4 regions of the Serratia sarumanii genome follow, and region 4 is predicted to be linked to each of the others. Evidence: predicted binding sites of a transcription regulator. Region 4 holds the regulator's gene; each other region holds the start of a gene.
The links. The regulator PhoB, encoded in region 4, activates phosphate uptake and scavenging genes when phosphate is short. The targets are predictions, from matches to a motif close to CTGTCATAAAACTGNCNNAT.
Positions count from the first base shown of each region.

Region 1: the regulator PhoB is predicted to act here: its motif matches at 1,895-1,914, upstream of opgB (phosphatidylglycerol--membrane-oligosaccharide glycerophosphotransferase).
Region 2: the regulator PhoB is predicted to act here: its motif matches at 2,051-2,070, upstream of SSARUM_RS23285 (MIP/aquaporin family protein).
Region 3: the regulator PhoB is predicted to act here: its motif matches at 1,469-1,488, upstream of pstS (phosphate ABC transporter substrate-binding protein PstS).

Region 1 is NZ_CP124750.1:3,214,634-3,218,425, reverse strand. Features, by position in the region: gene opgB (phosphatidylglycerol--membrane-oligosaccharide glycerophosphotransferase) at 1-1,747, opposite strand, end outside; gene SSARUM_RS15315 (transporter substrate-binding domain-containing protein) at 2,034-2,777, shown strand; gene SSARUM_RS15310 (aldo/keto reductase) at 2,770-3,594, opposite strand; gene SSARUM_RS15305 (cupin domain-containing protein) at 3,600-3,792, opposite strand, start outside.
Region 2 is NZ_CP124750.1:4,928,671-4,932,462, reverse strand. Features, by position in the region: gene glpK (glycerol kinase GlpK) at 1-991, opposite strand, end outside; gene SSARUM_RS23285 (MIP/aquaporin family protein) at 1,034-1,879, opposite strand; gene zapB (septal ring assembly protein ZapB) at 2,404-2,643, shown strand; gene rraA (ribonuclease E activity regulator RraA) at 2,704-3,189, opposite strand; gene SSARUM_RS23270 (1,4-dihydroxy-2-naphthoate polyprenyltransferase) at 3,265-3,792, opposite strand, start outside.
Region 3 is NZ_CP124750.1:5,065,901-5,069,692, reverse strand. Features, by position in the region: gene pstC (phosphate ABC transporter permease PstC) at 1-261, opposite strand, end outside; gene pstS (phosphate ABC transporter substrate-binding protein PstS) at 353-1,393, opposite strand; gene glmS (glutamine--fructose-6-phosphate transaminase (isomerizing)) at 1,729-3,558, opposite strand; gene glmU (bifunctional UDP-N-acetylglucosamine diphosphorylase/glucosamine-1-phosphate N-acetyltransferase GlmU) at 3,708-3,792, opposite strand, start outside.
Region 4 is NZ_CP124750.1:999,077-1,002,868, reverse strand. Features, by position in the region: gene SSARUM_RS04685 (PstS family phosphate ABC transporter substrate-binding protein) at 1-189, opposite strand, end outside; gene phoR (phosphate regulon sensor histidine kinase PhoR) at 204-1,520, opposite strand; gene phoB (phosphate response regulator transcription factor PhoB) at 1,545-2,234, opposite strand; gene sbcD (exonuclease subunit SbcD) at 2,450-3,682, shown strand; gene sbcC (exonuclease subunit SbcC) at 3,679-3,792, shown strand, end outside.

The sequences.
Region 1 (3,792 bases), 2.2 Mb from region 4:
GCGGTGAGGCCAGGGTGCCGGAGGCCACGCAGATGTCGGTGCTTAGCGCCAGCTGCGGCGCCCAGACCCGGCCGATCTCATAGCATTTATCGACCCAGACGAATTTTTCCCCCGCGCCCAGCCCGGCCAGCTGTTTGCGCAGCGGGGCGGAAAGGTAGACGTTGAACATCGGTTCGATGCGGTTATCGCCTACCCGCAGAATGAACGGCACCTTGTAGGTGACGCCGGAGAAGCTGAAGCTGCGCTGGCGCGTATCGACGCTGTAGTCGCTGATGCGGTTCGGCAGGCCCCACTGGTTGATCACCGCCGGTTTCCAGCCGTTGATCTTCTCTTCGATGTTCAGGAACACCGTAGACAGCGACGGCGCCGACAGGCTGCTGCGGCCGAGGCCGATGTAGTTGTCGCCGCCCATCACGTCCAGCACCGTGGCGCCGTTGTCCAGCGTGCTGCGCTTCTCGTTGCGCTGCTCCGCCAGCGGCCGGGTGCCGTCGATGATGAAGAACAGGTTGCGGCGCTTCTGTTTGGCCAGGATATCGTAGGCGGTGTTGTTCATCGCCAGATGATCGGAGGACACCACGATCACGGTGTTGCTGAAATAGGGCGAGCGTTTGATCTTGTCGATCAGCGCGGCGATGTGTTGCTGGCTGCAGGCCACCGCGCTTAGCGAGCGATTTTCTTTATTCTGCCAGGCGTAACTTTTCTTGCTGCAGCCGGCGGAGATAAAGCCGTCCGGGTGATGGGTGTCGACGGTCAGGGTAAACAGCGAGAACGGTTGGCGCTGCTTGGACAGCTCGACGAACTTGCCGTACACCACGTCCAGCACGCTGTCGTCGTACCAGCCCCAGTCGTTTTTGTAGCTCGGATCGGCGACCTGTTCGCGCAGCTCTTTGAAGCCGTAAACGTGGTCGAAGCCGTGGGATTTCAGGAAGGTGTCTTTACCGGCGAACGCCAGCTCGGCGCCCTGATAGAAATAGTTGCTGTAGCCGGCGGCCTTCAGCACGTCGCCCAGGCAGACGTTCTCCGGGTAGAAGGTGGAGACCGCGCTGGAGGCGTTGCCGTCGAAGGGCGCGAACAGCGGAATGCCGCACTGCGAGGCGACCATGCCGGCGATGGTGTAACCAGTGCCCGGCAGCTGCTGGGTGTTGCTGAAATCGATGCTGTCCGTGCGCAGGGCGTTCAGCTCGTCGGCCAGGCCGGGGAACAGCTCGGCGTCGAAGTAGGTGCGCTCCAGGCTCTCGGCATAGATGTACACCAGGTTCGGCCGCTTGCCCTGCACGGTCTTTTTCGGCGCCTTGTAGTAGGTGCTGAAATCGGCGGTATCGCCGACGATCTGGCTCTTGACCAGCAGCGAGATGTCCTGAAACGCCGGGGTGGTGCCGACCGAAAACAGCGCCAGCAGCACGGCGACGATGCTGTAGGCCACGCTGCTGCCTTTGGCCTTGCGGCGCAGCAGGCTGCGAGCCAGCACCGCGAAGATAAGCCCCAACGCCGCCAGCAGGCCGATGAACGGCAGCACGTATTTGCTGATGCCCGCGCCTTTGAGGCTGCTGGTGACGGTGTAGATCACCGCGTCGGTGATGCCGTCGCCGGTGAAGTAGTTGCTGGCGATCAGGATGACGTTCAGCACCAGATAGCTGCCGAGCAGCGTCAGCAGAATGGCGAACCACCAGCGGTTGGCGGCGGCCCGGGTGCGATAAATCAAAATCGACGCCAAAAAGAGAACAAACGAAACGACTGCTAAAACCATCCGCCAAACCCTGTCTGATTGAAATAAAACCGTTGCTGCCCTGGTCTGCGCCGCCGAGCGTGCCGCGGCGCGAAAAGTGAAGGGTATAGCCTATTGCCGGCGGCGGAACAACGCGCAATCTCCCGCTACGGCCGACGAACGGCGGCTATTGTACATTTTTATGACAATAGTGTGACGTTAATCACGCCGGCGGCGGCTTCGGCGGCGAAAGCTTGCTGGTCGGAGGTTTCGCTCTACGCTTAATGAGCGCCACGACGGCGCGCCCATCAGCCATTCAGGAGGAAGTATGCAGACGATTCCCGCCGCGGTACTCGACGATCTGGCCCCGCAAGGCGTGTTGCGCGCGGCGATCAACTACGGCAATCCGGTGCTGGCGCAGGCCGGAGCCGGCGGCAAACCGCAAGGCGCTTCGGTGGAGCTGGCCGCCGCGCTGGCCCAGGAGCTGGGCGTGGCGCTCGAACTGGTCACCTATGACGCGGCGGGCAAGGTGTTCGCCGACCTGGACAGCGGCGCCTGGAACCTGGCGTTTATGGCCATCGAGCCGGTGCGCGCGGCGCAGATCGCCTTCAGCGAGCCGTACGTGATCATCGAGGGGACTTACCTGGTGGCGAACGACGCGCCTTACTTTGAGGTGGCGCAGCTCGACAGGCCGGAGGTGCGCATCGCGGTCGGCCAGGGGGCGGCGTACGATCTGTTTTTATCGCGCACGCTGCAGCAGGCGCAACTGGTGCGGGCGGCAACCTCTGCCGAGGCGATCGCGCTGTTTTTCGACCGGGGGCTGGAGGCGGCGGCCGGCGTGCGCCAACCGCTGCTGGCCGCTGCGGCCGTCCATCCCGGCTACCGGGTGCTGGACGGGCATTTCACCGCTATCCGCCAGGCAATGGCGGTGCCGCGGCAAAAAACGCAGGGCGCCGCCTACGTGAACGATTTTATCGAGCGCTGCAAGGCCAACGGGCTGGTGAAGGCGGCCTTGCAGCGCAGCGGCCAGGGTGAGGTGACGGTGGCGCCGCCGGCCGCCTCGGCTACCTGAAGGCGTCGGGATCGTTGCCGACGTTGAGGCCGCGATCCAGTGCGTTTATCGCCGACAGTTCGGATGTGGACAGGTTAAAGTCAAAGATATCAATATTTTCCCGTATTCTTTGCGGCGTACTGGATTTCGGCAGCGCAATGATTTGGTTTTCATACAGCCAGCGTAATACGATCTGGGCAGGGGTTTTATGCTGCTGTTCGGCAATTTTCAAGATGACGGGGTGGGTTAATATGTTTTGGTTGCCGTGGCCAAGCGGGCTCCAGGCCTGCGTGATGATCCCCTGAGTGCGCAGCCAATCAACCAACTCTCGTTGCTGATTAAAAGGGTGGATTTGCAGTTGATTGACTGCGGGCAGGACGCCGGTTTCAGCCTCCAGGCGGCGTATTTGCTCGATGGAAAAGTTGCTTACCCCGATATTTTTGACTCGCCCGCTGTCGCGGAGTTTTATCATGGCATCCCAGGCGGAAACGAACAGGTTTTGCCCGGATACCGGCCAGTGAATCAAATACAGATCGACATAGTCGCAACCGAGCTTGGTCAGGCTTTCGTTGAAGGCGTTCTCAACGTCGTCATGCCGGTCGTTCCATAGCTTGGTGGTGATGAATATATCTTCCCGGCACACGCCCGCAGTTTTTATTGCGCTGCCCACTTCAGATTCGTTGCCATAGATTGCGGCCGTATCGACGAGGCGATAGCCCGCATCAAGCGCGCATTGAACGGCGCCGATCAATTCATCTCCTCGCGACTGCCAGACGCCGAATCCGATGGCAGGCATCGCGTTGCCGTCATTGGTGAACCGGTGTTGTGAATTACGCATATTCTTTACCCAATATGGCTGATGAATTTTAAATGTTCGTGAGCAGGATTAATAAAGTGCACGTCAGAGGCTTCCCGACGAGGTGTATCGATAGATAAAAAATATACGGGCTTGCCGTTAAAAGGATTGATGCTGTGAACGGTGTTTCGTTTAAATATCACCATTTGGTTTTCGGCTAAAACTCTTTTGACATCGTTG
Region 2 (3,792 bases), 1.2 Mb from region 4:
AGTCGGCGGCGTCGCTGATCAGTTTCAGCTCGTCGCGCAGCCACTGGATAGACGCACCGCCGATGAACACCGCGCCTTCCAGCGCATAGTTCACTTCGCCGCGCGGGCCGCAGGCGATGGTGGTCAGCAGGCCGTTTTTCGAACGCACCGCTTCTTTGCCGGTGTTCATCAGCAGGAAGCAGCCGGTGCCGTAGGTGTTCTTCGCCATGCCCGGTTGAACGCACAGCTGGCCGTACAGCGCCGCCTGCTGGTCACCGGCGATACCGGCGATAGGAATACGCGTACCGCCCTTACCGCCGATGTTGGTCTGGCCGTACACCTCGGAGGAAGGACGGACTTTCGGCAGCATGGCGCGCGGGATATCCAGCACTTCCAGCATGCGTTCATCCCAGTCCAGCTCGTGGATGTTGAACATCATGGTGCGTGAGGCGTTGGTGTAATCGGTAACGTGTACGCGCCCCTGGGTCATTTTCCACACCAGCCAGGTGTCGACGGTGCCGAACAGCAGTTCGCCGCGCTTGGCGCGCTCGCGGGCGCCTTCGACGTTGTCCAGGATCCACTTCACCTTGGTGCCGGAGAAGTACGGGTCAACCACCAGGCCGGTATTGTGACGGATGTACTCTTCCAGGCCGTCGCGCTTGAGCTTCTCGCAGATGTCGGCGGTGCGGCGGCACTGCCAGACGATGGCGTTGTAAATCGGCTTGCCGGTCTCTTTTTCCCAGACGATGGTGGTTTCGCGCTGGTTGGTGATGCCGATGCCGGCGATCTGATCGGAACTGATGTCGGCTTTCGCCAGCACTTCTACCAGCGTCGAACTTTGCGACGCCCAGATTTCCATCGGGTCGTGCTCAACCCAGCCGGCCTTGGGATAGATCTGCGGGAATTCGCGCTGCGATACCGCAACGATGTTGGCGTCGTGATCGAGCACGACGGCGCGTGAGCTGGTGGTCCCTTGGTCGAGTGCGACAATGTATTTTTTTTCTACAGTCATGGTAATTATCCTGCTGTTGTTAACCGTGTAAAACTGCACCCATCATGCTTTGCGCTGCTGGGTCTTGGCGTCGGGCTCTTCTTCCGTCACGCAGACGTCGCACGGCAGGTGGCGGCCAATCAGCGCGCGGTAACCGAAAGCGCCCAGGCCACAGCCGACGATAGGGGCGAAGATCGGCACCAGGAAGTACGGGATGTCGCGTGCGCCGGTGAAGGCGACTTTGCCCCAGCCGGCCAGGTAGGCGAACAGTTTCGGCCCGAAGTCACGCGCCGGGTTCAACGCAAAGCCGGTCAATGGTCCCATGGAGGCGCCGATCACGGCAATCAGAATACCGATCAGCAGCGGCGCCAGCGGGCCGCGCGGGATGCCGTTGCCGTCGTCGGTCAGCGCCAGGATCAGGCACATCAGAATGGCGGCGATCACCATTTCTACCAGGAAGGCCTGGCCGACGGAGATATGCGCGTTAGGGTAAGTCGAGAAGATGCCGGCCAGCTCGAGGCTTTCGTTGCTGCCGCGCACCATGTGGTGAGCCGCTTCGAAGTCGAAGAACAGGTTGTAGTACAGCCCATAGACCAGGGCGGCGGCGCAGAAGGCACCGGCGATCTGCGCAATGATGTAAGGCACCACTTTGCGCCCGTCGAAGCAGGCGAACAGCCACAGAGCGAGGGTGACCGCGGGGTTGAGATGCGCGCCGGAAATGGCGGCGGTCAGATAGATGGCCATGGCGACGCCCAGGCCCCAAATGATGCTGATTTCCCACTGGCCGAAGCTGGCGCCCGCCAGTTTCAGCGCGGCAACGCAGCCTACGCCAAAGAAGATCAGCAGCGCCGTGCCGAGGAACTCGGCGATGCACTGGCCTTTTAATGTCGGACTGGTGGTTTGGCTCATAATGTTGTTGTCCTGCAAAACGGCGGTTGTTGGTTTATAGGCTCAGTTAGGTATACATCTGACCTATGGGCACAGTTTTTTTCATCTCGTCCAATTATTGAATGAGGACGTGATGTAAATTTATCGTTAACGAACATAAACGAGAAATAGCGAAATCAAAATGTGTGTAGCTCGTCATAAAATTGAGCGATTTCGCGTCGTTTAGTGTTCTTTCTGAGCCATAAAAGTGTGATCTGACCAGTGGTTTGGCGAGGGGCGTTAACAACTCGCGGCGGCGGCGGCGGGGATTTTCAGTTTTTGCTGATGGCGGAGGCAGGAAAATTGCAACAGACTGCGCGATGATCCGGTATGTTGCTAGACAGGCGGAGACTGGCTACTTACAATCGTTTTTAACGAATCGAGACTGGCGCGCCTTCCATAACGGCGCGCGTCACTGAGCGCGATGCAATATTCGCAGTAGCTGCAGCCGACGTTGCGGCCGCTACTTATAGATGTACGCCTTGCTATCATGAGGGGACTGAAGCATGTCATTTGAAGTATTTGAGAAACTGGAAGCAAAAGTACAGCAGGCGATTGATACCATCACCTTGTTGCAGATGGAAATTGAAGAGCTGAAAGACAAAAACAACTCTCTGTCGCAGGAAGTTCAGGCTGCCTCCGGCAACCACGAAGCGCTGGTGCGCGAAAACCAACAGCTGAAAGAAGAACAGCACGTATGGCAAGATCGCCTGCGCGCTCTGCTGGGCAAAATGGAAGAGGTCTGATTCCTCACGCCAGGCAGCAACGAAAAGGGCGCCTGCGGCGCCCTTTTTCATGACCGAAAATCACTCGATGTCGAGTGGGTCTTCGGAGAGGATGATGCCGGTGTTGTCGGCATACAGGTGATCGCCGGAGAAGAAGGTGACGCCACCGAAGTTGACGCGGATATCGCTTTCCCCCACGCCTTCGCTTACCGCGCCCGCCGGGATCGCCGCCATCGCCTGAATGCCGATGTCGAGCTCTTCCAGATCGTCCACCTGACGCACCGCGCCGTACACCACGATGCCTTCCCATTCGTTCTGGGCGGCCAGGCGCGCCAGTTCGGCGTTGATCAGCGCCCGGCGTACCGAACCGCCGCCGTCGACCAACAGCACGCGGCCGCGGCCGTTTTCTTCAAGCAGATCGAACAACAGGCCGTTATCCTCAAAGCATTTCACCGTGGTGATCTGCCCGCCAAATGAAGTACGCCCGCCAAAATTGGAGAACAGAGGTTCAACAACGTTCACCTCTTCATGATAGATGTCGCAAAGTTCGGAAGTATCGTATTTCATAGGATTTTACGTCTGTTTGCCGCTGGAATGTTCAGTATATCCCTTTATTCGCCCTGTTGGCAAAATCATCAGTTTTTAACTGAGCGCCACGCCGATGGCGAACAGCAGGTTGGCCAGCAACGCCGCCTTGACCATGTGCTCCAGCATCGGCCGCATGCCGACCGGCGTCGGATCGCGCAGTACGCGCAGGCCGTGGCGCACCAGCAGCGGGATCGCCAGCACGAACAGCCAGCCCCACGGGCTGTGGAGATTGAACAGCGTAAACAGCGCGAAACACAGCACCGCGCCGCCGAGCAGCAGGGCATGGTAAATGCGCGCCTTGTGCGGGCCGAGACGCACCGCCAGCGTGTTCTTGCCGTTTTCGCGATCGCTCTCGATATCGCGCAGATTGTTGATGTTGAGCACCGCCGTCGCCAGCAGGCCGCAGGCGGTGGCCGGCAGCATCACGACGCTGTCGAAGGTGTGCGTTTGCAGATAGTAGGTGCCGGCTACGCTCAGCCAGCCGAAGAATACCAGCACCGAGATGTCGCCCAGCCCCAAATACCCGTAGGGCTTGTTGCCGACGGTATAGGTGATGGCCGCCACGATAGACAGCCCGCCCAG
Region 3 (3,792 bases), 1.0 Mb from region 4:
GATCAGCGCGATAAGCGAGGTGACCACGGTGCCGTAGATCGGCACCAGCGCGCCGAACTGCTCCGCCGGCGCGTCCCACTCTTTGGTCCACAGGAAGGCGAAGCCGAATTTCTGCATGCTTGGCCAGGAGGCGAAGATCAGCGAAACAATGATGCCGCCCAGCAACAATAGGGTAATCAGCGCAGCCAGTCTCACCAGCGCGCTGAAAATGATGTCACCGTTTTTGCCCGGTGCTTTGATGGTCGGCTTGTACTCAGCCATAGATTACTCTCTGTTTGAACCCTGGCAGCCCCAACCGGGATCGGAGCCTGAAGAACTGTGTGGGGCGCGGCGAACCCGCGCCCCTGCGTTGTTAGTACAGCGCTTTGCCTGAACTGTCTTTTACGTTGGTTTTCCAGGCCGCGCGCACCTGCTCAACCACTTCTGCCGGCAGGGTGGCGTAATCCAGCTCGTTAGCCTGCTTGGCACCGGTTTTGTAAGCCCAGTCGAAGAACTTCAGCACTTCGGCGCCCTGAGCAGGGTTTTTCTGCTCTTTGTGCACCAGGATGAAGGTGGTGGATGTAATTGGCCACACGTTGTCGCCTTTCTGGTCAGTCAGATCCTGAGCGAAGGTCTTGCTCCAATCCACGCCCTTGGCCGCGTTGCTGAAGCTCTCTTCGGTCGGGCTGACCGGTTTACCGTCGGCGGATACCAGCTTGGTGTAAGCCAGGTTGTTCTGCTTGGCGTAAGCGTATTCTACGTAGCCGATAGAGCCAGGCAGACGCTGAACGAAGGCGGCGATGCCGTCGTTGCCTTTACCGCCCAGACCGGTCGGCCAGTTAACGGTAGAACCGGCGCCGATCTTCTCTTTCCACTGCGCATTGGCCTTGGACAGGTAGCTGGTGAACACGAACGAGGTGCCGGAACCGTCGGCGCGGCGCACCACGGCGATGTTCTGGTCAGGCAGTTTCACGCCTGGGTTCAGCTTGGTGATAGCCGGATCGTTCCACTTTTTGACGTTGCCCAGGTAGATATCGCCCAGGGTTTTGCCGTCCAGCGTCAGTTCGCCGGATTTGATGCCCGGGATATTCACGGCCAGCACCACGCCGCCGATCACGGTCGGGAACTGGAACAGGCCATCGGCCGCCAGTTTGTCGTCAGACAGCGGGGCGTCGGAAGCGCCAAAGTCAACGGTGTTGGCCACGATTTGCTTCACGCCGCCAGAGGAGCCGATGCCCTGATAGTTAACTTTGTTGCCGGTTTCTTTCTGATAAGAATCTGCCCACTTGGCGTAAACCGGAGCGGGGAATGTCGCACCTGCACCGGTCAGGCTGGCAGCAGCGAACGCGGACACGGTGGTCAGGGAGAAGGTCGCTGCCACAATACTGGCGACGGTGGTACGCATCAGTTTCATAATCCCTCCTAATGGGATATTTAAAATCGACTTCGAGTCGTTTTAATCAGAGTAAGTATTGCTGCAGGAGGGAAAATAGGACAGTTTGGTGACAGAAAAATGTACGCAATATGACAGTTATATTACAGTGCGCCAGACAGACGTTTGTTTCTTTAAAAATCAATTAATTAGTCAAAAAACAGCGCAATTGACGTGCAATAAAAAAACGGTTTGGCGCGGCCTATCCGCTTGAATATGACAATGTTTATCGCCGAATCGGTCGCGCTGTCATCTTTAAGGCCGCTCATGAAAAAAGCCGGCGCAAAGGCCGGCTTTTGCAGTTTACCTGCGGCAGATTACTCTACGGTGACAGACTTCGCCAGGTTGCGCGGCTGGTCAACGTCGGTGCCTTTGATCAGCGCCACGTGGTAAGACAGCAGCTGCAACGGCACGGTGTAGAAGATCGGCGCCACGATTTCCTCGACGTGCGGCAGAGGAATGATAGTCATGCCTTCGCTGCTGACGAAGCCGGCGTCCTGATCGGCGAACACGTACAGCTGGCCGCCGCGCGCGCGCACTTCTTCAATGTTGGACTTCAGCTTTTCCAGCAGTTCATTGTTCGGTGCCACCACGATCACCGGCATATCGGCGTCGATCAGCGCCAGCGGGCCGTGTTTCAGCTCACCCGCCGCATAGGCTTCGGCGTGAATATAGGAGATCTCTTTCAGCTTCAGCGCCCCTTCCATGGCGATTGGATACTGATCGCCGCGGCCGAGGAACAGCGCATGGTGCTTGTCGGAGAACCCTTCCGCCAGCGCTTCGATCTCTTTATCCATCGACAGCATCTGCTCTATACGCGCCGGCAGCGCCTGCAGGCCATGCACGATCTCTTGCTCCACGCTTTCCGCCATGCCTTTCAGGCGGCCCAGACGCGCCACCAGCATCAACAGCACGGTGAGCTGCGTGGTGAAGGCCTTGGTCGAGGCTACGCCGATTTCCGTGCCCGCTTTGGTCATCAACGCCAGATCCGATTCGCGCACCAGCGAAGAGCCGGCCACGTTACAAACGGCCAGCGAACCGAGATACCCCAGCTCTTTGGACAGACGCAGCGCCGCTAACGTATCGGCGGTTTCGCCGGACTGCGACAGGGTGATGATCAGGCTGCCCGGACGCACCGCCGATTTGCGGTAACGGAATTCGGACGCGATCTCGACGTCGCACGGCACGCCGGCCAACGCTTCAAACCAGTAGCGCGCCACCATACCGGAGTGGTAAGAAGTCCCGCAGGCGATGATCTGCACGTGCTGCACCTTGGCCAGCAGCTCGTCGGCGCGCGGGCCCAGCTCGCTCAGGTTGATTTGGCCATGACTGAAACGCCCTTCCAGGGTGTTTTTCAGCGCCAGCGGCTGTTCGTAGATCTCTTTTTGCATGTAGTGACGGTAAGCGCCCTTGTCGCCGGCGTCATACTGCACCTGGGATTCGATCTCAGGGCGCTCGATGGCGTTGCCCTGCTTGTCGAAGATGTTGACGGTGCGGCGAGTCACTTCCACCACGTCGCCTTCTTCCAGGAAGATGAAGCGGCGGGTGACCGGCAGCAGCGCCAGCTGATCGGAAGCGATGAAGTTTTCCCCGACGCCGCGGCCGATAACCAGCGGGCTGCCGGAGCGCGCCGCGACCAATACGCTCGGATCGCGGCTGTCCATCACCACGGTGCCGTAAGCGCCGCGCAGCTGTGGGATCACGCGCTGAACCACTTCCAGCAATGTGCCGCCCTGTTGTTGTTCCCAATGCACCAGGTGCGCGATCACTTCGGTGTCGGTTTCGGAGCTGAAGCGGTAACCGCGTTCGATCAGCAGTTCGCGCAGCGGTTCGTGGTTTTCGATGATGCCGTTATGCACCACGGTAATGTAGTCGGAAACATGCGGGTGCGCGTTCGCTTCGGTCGGTTCACCGTGCGTTGCCCAGCGGGTGTGAGCGATGCCGGTACCGCCGTGCAGATCGGTCTGCTCCGCCGCTTCGGCCAGTTTTTGCACCTTGCCTACGCGACGCAGGCGACTGACGTTGCCTTTTTCGTCGACCACCGCCAGACCGGCGGAGTCGTAACCGCGGTACTCGAGACGGCGTAAACCTTCCAACAGGATTTCTGCGATATCACGTTGCGCTACTGCGCCTACAATTCCACACATCAGTTGTATTCCTAATGAACGCCCTTCATGGGCGCTTTCGATGTCTTGACCTGATTTTTGCCGGTTTTACCGTGCGTCCCCGAGCCTGTAGATGGTGGGGGTTATTATGTTTTGTATTGGGCTCTGAACGGAGCCCAACGCAAAACACACTATGACTTCTTCTTCACCGGACGTTGCCAGCCCTGAATGTGCACCTGCTTGACGCGGCTCAGCACCAGTTCGTTCTCGGCGATA
Region 4 (3,792 bases):
CTGGATCTGCAGGTTAACGTTGGGATAATGCCGGCTGAAATCCTGCGCCCACAGCGCCATCAGATTCGCCAAAGTATCGGAACCGACGCTGGACAGGTTGCCCGCCAGCATGCCGTCGGGCTGCGCCAGCGCGCCGCGTCCGGCCAGCAGCGCCAGGCAAAGCAACAGCCCTCGGGTTATTCGGGTCATACCGGTGTCTCGCGTTAATTTTTCACCGCATTCTCTGATAAAGCGGCGGGAACAATCAACCGGTTGGGTAAGGTAAAGATAAAGCGGGTGCCGATCCCCGGCTCGCTGAGGATCTCCAGCCGCGCGTCGTGATGGCTGAGCGCATGTTTAACGATCGCCAGCCCCAGCCCGCTGCCGCCGGTCTGGCGCGAACGGGCCTTGTCGACGCGGTAAAAACGCTCGGTCAGGCGCGGCAGGTGTTCGGCGGCGATGCCCGGCCCGTTGTCGCTGACCTGGAACTGCGCGCCGTGCGCCGTCTGCTGCCAGCTCACTTCGATATGGGTGCCCTTCGGCGTGTGGTTGACCGCGTTGTACACCAGGTTAGACACCGCGCTGCGCAACTGGTCTTCATTGCCGAACACGTTGAGCTGTTCGTTCACCCGGAAAGTGATCTCGTGATTGCCGCCGCTCAGCGACTGCGCCTCGCGCTGCAACACCCGCAGCATCAGCGGGATATCCACCCGCTCGTTCATGTCGACATTGGGCGCCGCCTCGATGCGCGACAGCGTCAGCAGCTGCTTGACCAGCCCGTCCATCCGGCGGGTCTGCTCCTGCATGGTGCCGAGCGCCTTGCTGCGCAGCGAACCGTCCTGCTCTTCGTCGCCCATCATCTCCAGATAGCCCTGCAGCACCGTCAGCGGCGTGCGCAGCTCATGGCTGACGTTGGCGAAGAAGTTGCGCCGCGCCCCCTCCAGCTGGCGCATCTGGGTGACGTCGCGCGCCACCATCAGCAACTGCCCTTCGGAATAGGGCATCACGCGGAATTCGACGTAGTGTTCGTTGTTCAGCTGCAGCGTCAGCGGGCGTGAGAACTCCTGCTGTTGCAGATAGTGGCTGAATTCCGGATAACGCAGCAGGTTGAGGATGTGCTGGCCGTTGTCTTCCGGCCAGCGAAAGCCGAGCAGATGCTGCGCCAGCCCATTGCACCAGAAGATGTTGCCTTCAACGGTGGTCATCACCACCGCATCAGGCAGCGATTCGGCCCCGCTGCGAAAGCGCTTGATCAGCAACGCCAGCTCGCGCCGGCGGCGGCGATTGCGCTGCTGCATCTGATACAGGCCATAGAACAGCGGCTCCCAGCTCCAGCGGCCGGGCGGCGGTGTCATACTGCGGTCGATCCACAGCCAATGGGAGAGTTTGAGCTGGTTGTAGAAATTCCACACCAGCGCCGCCAGAGCGGAGGCCAGCAGGAACCAGGGCAGATAACCGAAAATCAGCCCCAGCAGTAAGGCGGGCAGACAGAAAAGAGCCAGCTCCAGAGCCAGCCTCTTCCACGACAGACGTTCTAACACGGCATATTCTCCAGCGCAGCGCGATCAATAGCGCGTTGAGAACCGGTAGCCGGTGCCCCGAACGGTTTGAACCATTTTATCATGCCCACTGGTTTCTAACGCCTTGCGGAGCCGACGGATATGCACGTCAACGGTACGGTCTTCCACATAAACGTTAGTGCCCCAGACGTGATTAAGCAACTGCTCACGGCTATAAACCCGCTCCGGGTGGGTCATAAAGAAGTGCAGCAGCTTGAACTCGGTCGGCCCCATGTCCAGCGCCTGATCGTTCGCCATCACGCGGTGGGAGGACGGATCCAGGCTCAGCCCTTGCATTTCAATCACCTCTTCCACCGCCATCGGTGAAATGCGGCGCATGACCGCTTTGATGCGCGCCACCAGTTCCTTGGGCGAGAACGGCTTGGTGATGTAATCATCCGCCCCCACTTCCAGACCGCGCACCCGGTCTTCCTCTTCGCCGCGCGCGGTCAGCATCATCACCGGGATATCGCGGGTCAGCGCTTCGCGCTTCATATGTTTGATAAACTGAATGCCGGAACCGCCGGGCAACATCCAGTCGAGCAACACCAAATCAGGGAACGGCTCAGACAGGCGCGTCACGGCGCTGTCATAATCCTCGGCTTCCAACGGTTGGTAACCATTCTGTTCCAACACAAAGCACACCATCTCACGGATCGGCGCTTCGTCTTCCACCACCAGTATGCGTCTTGCCATCGTCAATCCTGCCAATGTGTTAGCGACTTTGCGGGCGCCATTATGCGTCAGTTTTGTGACACTTTTATGAAAAAAAGCGGCTGTTATAGGCAGTAAGCATAGCGATTATTTCCCGGCGCAAAGAAAAATCATCCGGTTGTCATCATCATTGCGCCGGGACAGCCGCCGCCGCGGCCTTTATAATCATCGCCATTACCTTTGCATCCGGGAGTGTCATGCGCCTGATCCACACCTCTGACTGGCACCTTGGCCAGTACTTTTTCACCAAAAGCCGCGCCGCCGAGCACCAGGCTTTTCTGAACTGGCTGATCGAGCAGATCGAGCAGCAGCAGGTGGATGCGCTGATCGTCGCCGGGGATCTGTTCGATACCGGTTCGCCGCCCAGCTACGCCCGCGAGCTGTACAACCGCTTCGTGGTGGAGCTGCAGCGCACCGGCTGTCAGTTGGTGGTGCTGGGCGGCAACCACGACTCGGTGGCGACGCTGAACGAATCGCGGGAACTGCTCTCCTGCCTGAACACCACGGTGATCGCGAGCGCGCAGGGCTCCCTTGAGCAGCAGATCGTGGTGCTGAACCGGCGCGACGGCCAGCCGGGCGCGGTGCTGTGCGCCATTCCTTTTCTGCGGCCGCGCGATCTGCTCACCAGCCGCGCCGGCGAATCCGGCGCGCAAAAACAGCAGGCGCTGCAGGAAGCTATCGCCGAACATTACCAGGCGCTGTATCAGGCGGCCTGCGAACGCCGCGATCGGCTGGGCCTGCCGCTGCCGATCGTCGCCACCGGCCACCTGACCACCGTCGGCGTCACCACCTCCGACTCGGTGCGCGACATCTATATCGGCACCCTCGACGCCTTCCCGGCGCAGGCCTTCCCGCCCGCCGACTATATCGCGCTGGGCCACATTCACCGCGCGCAGAACGTCGCCAAATCAGAGCATATTCGCTATAGCGGCTCACCGATTCCGCTCAGCTTCGATGAACTGGGCAAAGCCAAAAGCGTCTTCCTGGTCGATTTCGCCGACGGCGCCCTGCAGCAGGTAGAAGCGTTAGCGATCCCGCAGTTCCAGCCCATGCAGCTGATCAAAGGCGATCTGGCCGAGATCGAACGGCAGCTGCAGCAATTTGCCGACTATGCCGGCGAGCTGCCGGTGTGGCTGGATATCGAAGTGGCGACGCAGGACTACCTCAGCGATATCCAGCGCCGCATCCGGCTGCTGGCGGATGAGCTGCCGGTGGAAGTGGTGCTGCTGCGGCGCAGTAAAGAGCAGCGCCGCCAGGCGATCGCACAGCAGGATAAGGAAACGCTCAACGAACTGAGCGTCAACGAGGTGTTCGAACGGCGCCTGGCGCAGGAGGCCGACATGCCAGAAGCGCGCCAACGGCGGATGCATCAACTGTTCCGCCAGGTGGTCGAGGCGGTGCAGCACAATCCTGAGGAGACCCAACCATGAAGATCCTCAGCCTGAGGTTAAAAAACCTCAACTCGCTGCAGGGCGAGTGGAAAATTGACTTCACCGCCGAGCCGTTCGCCAGCAACGGCCTGTTCGCCATTACCGGCCCG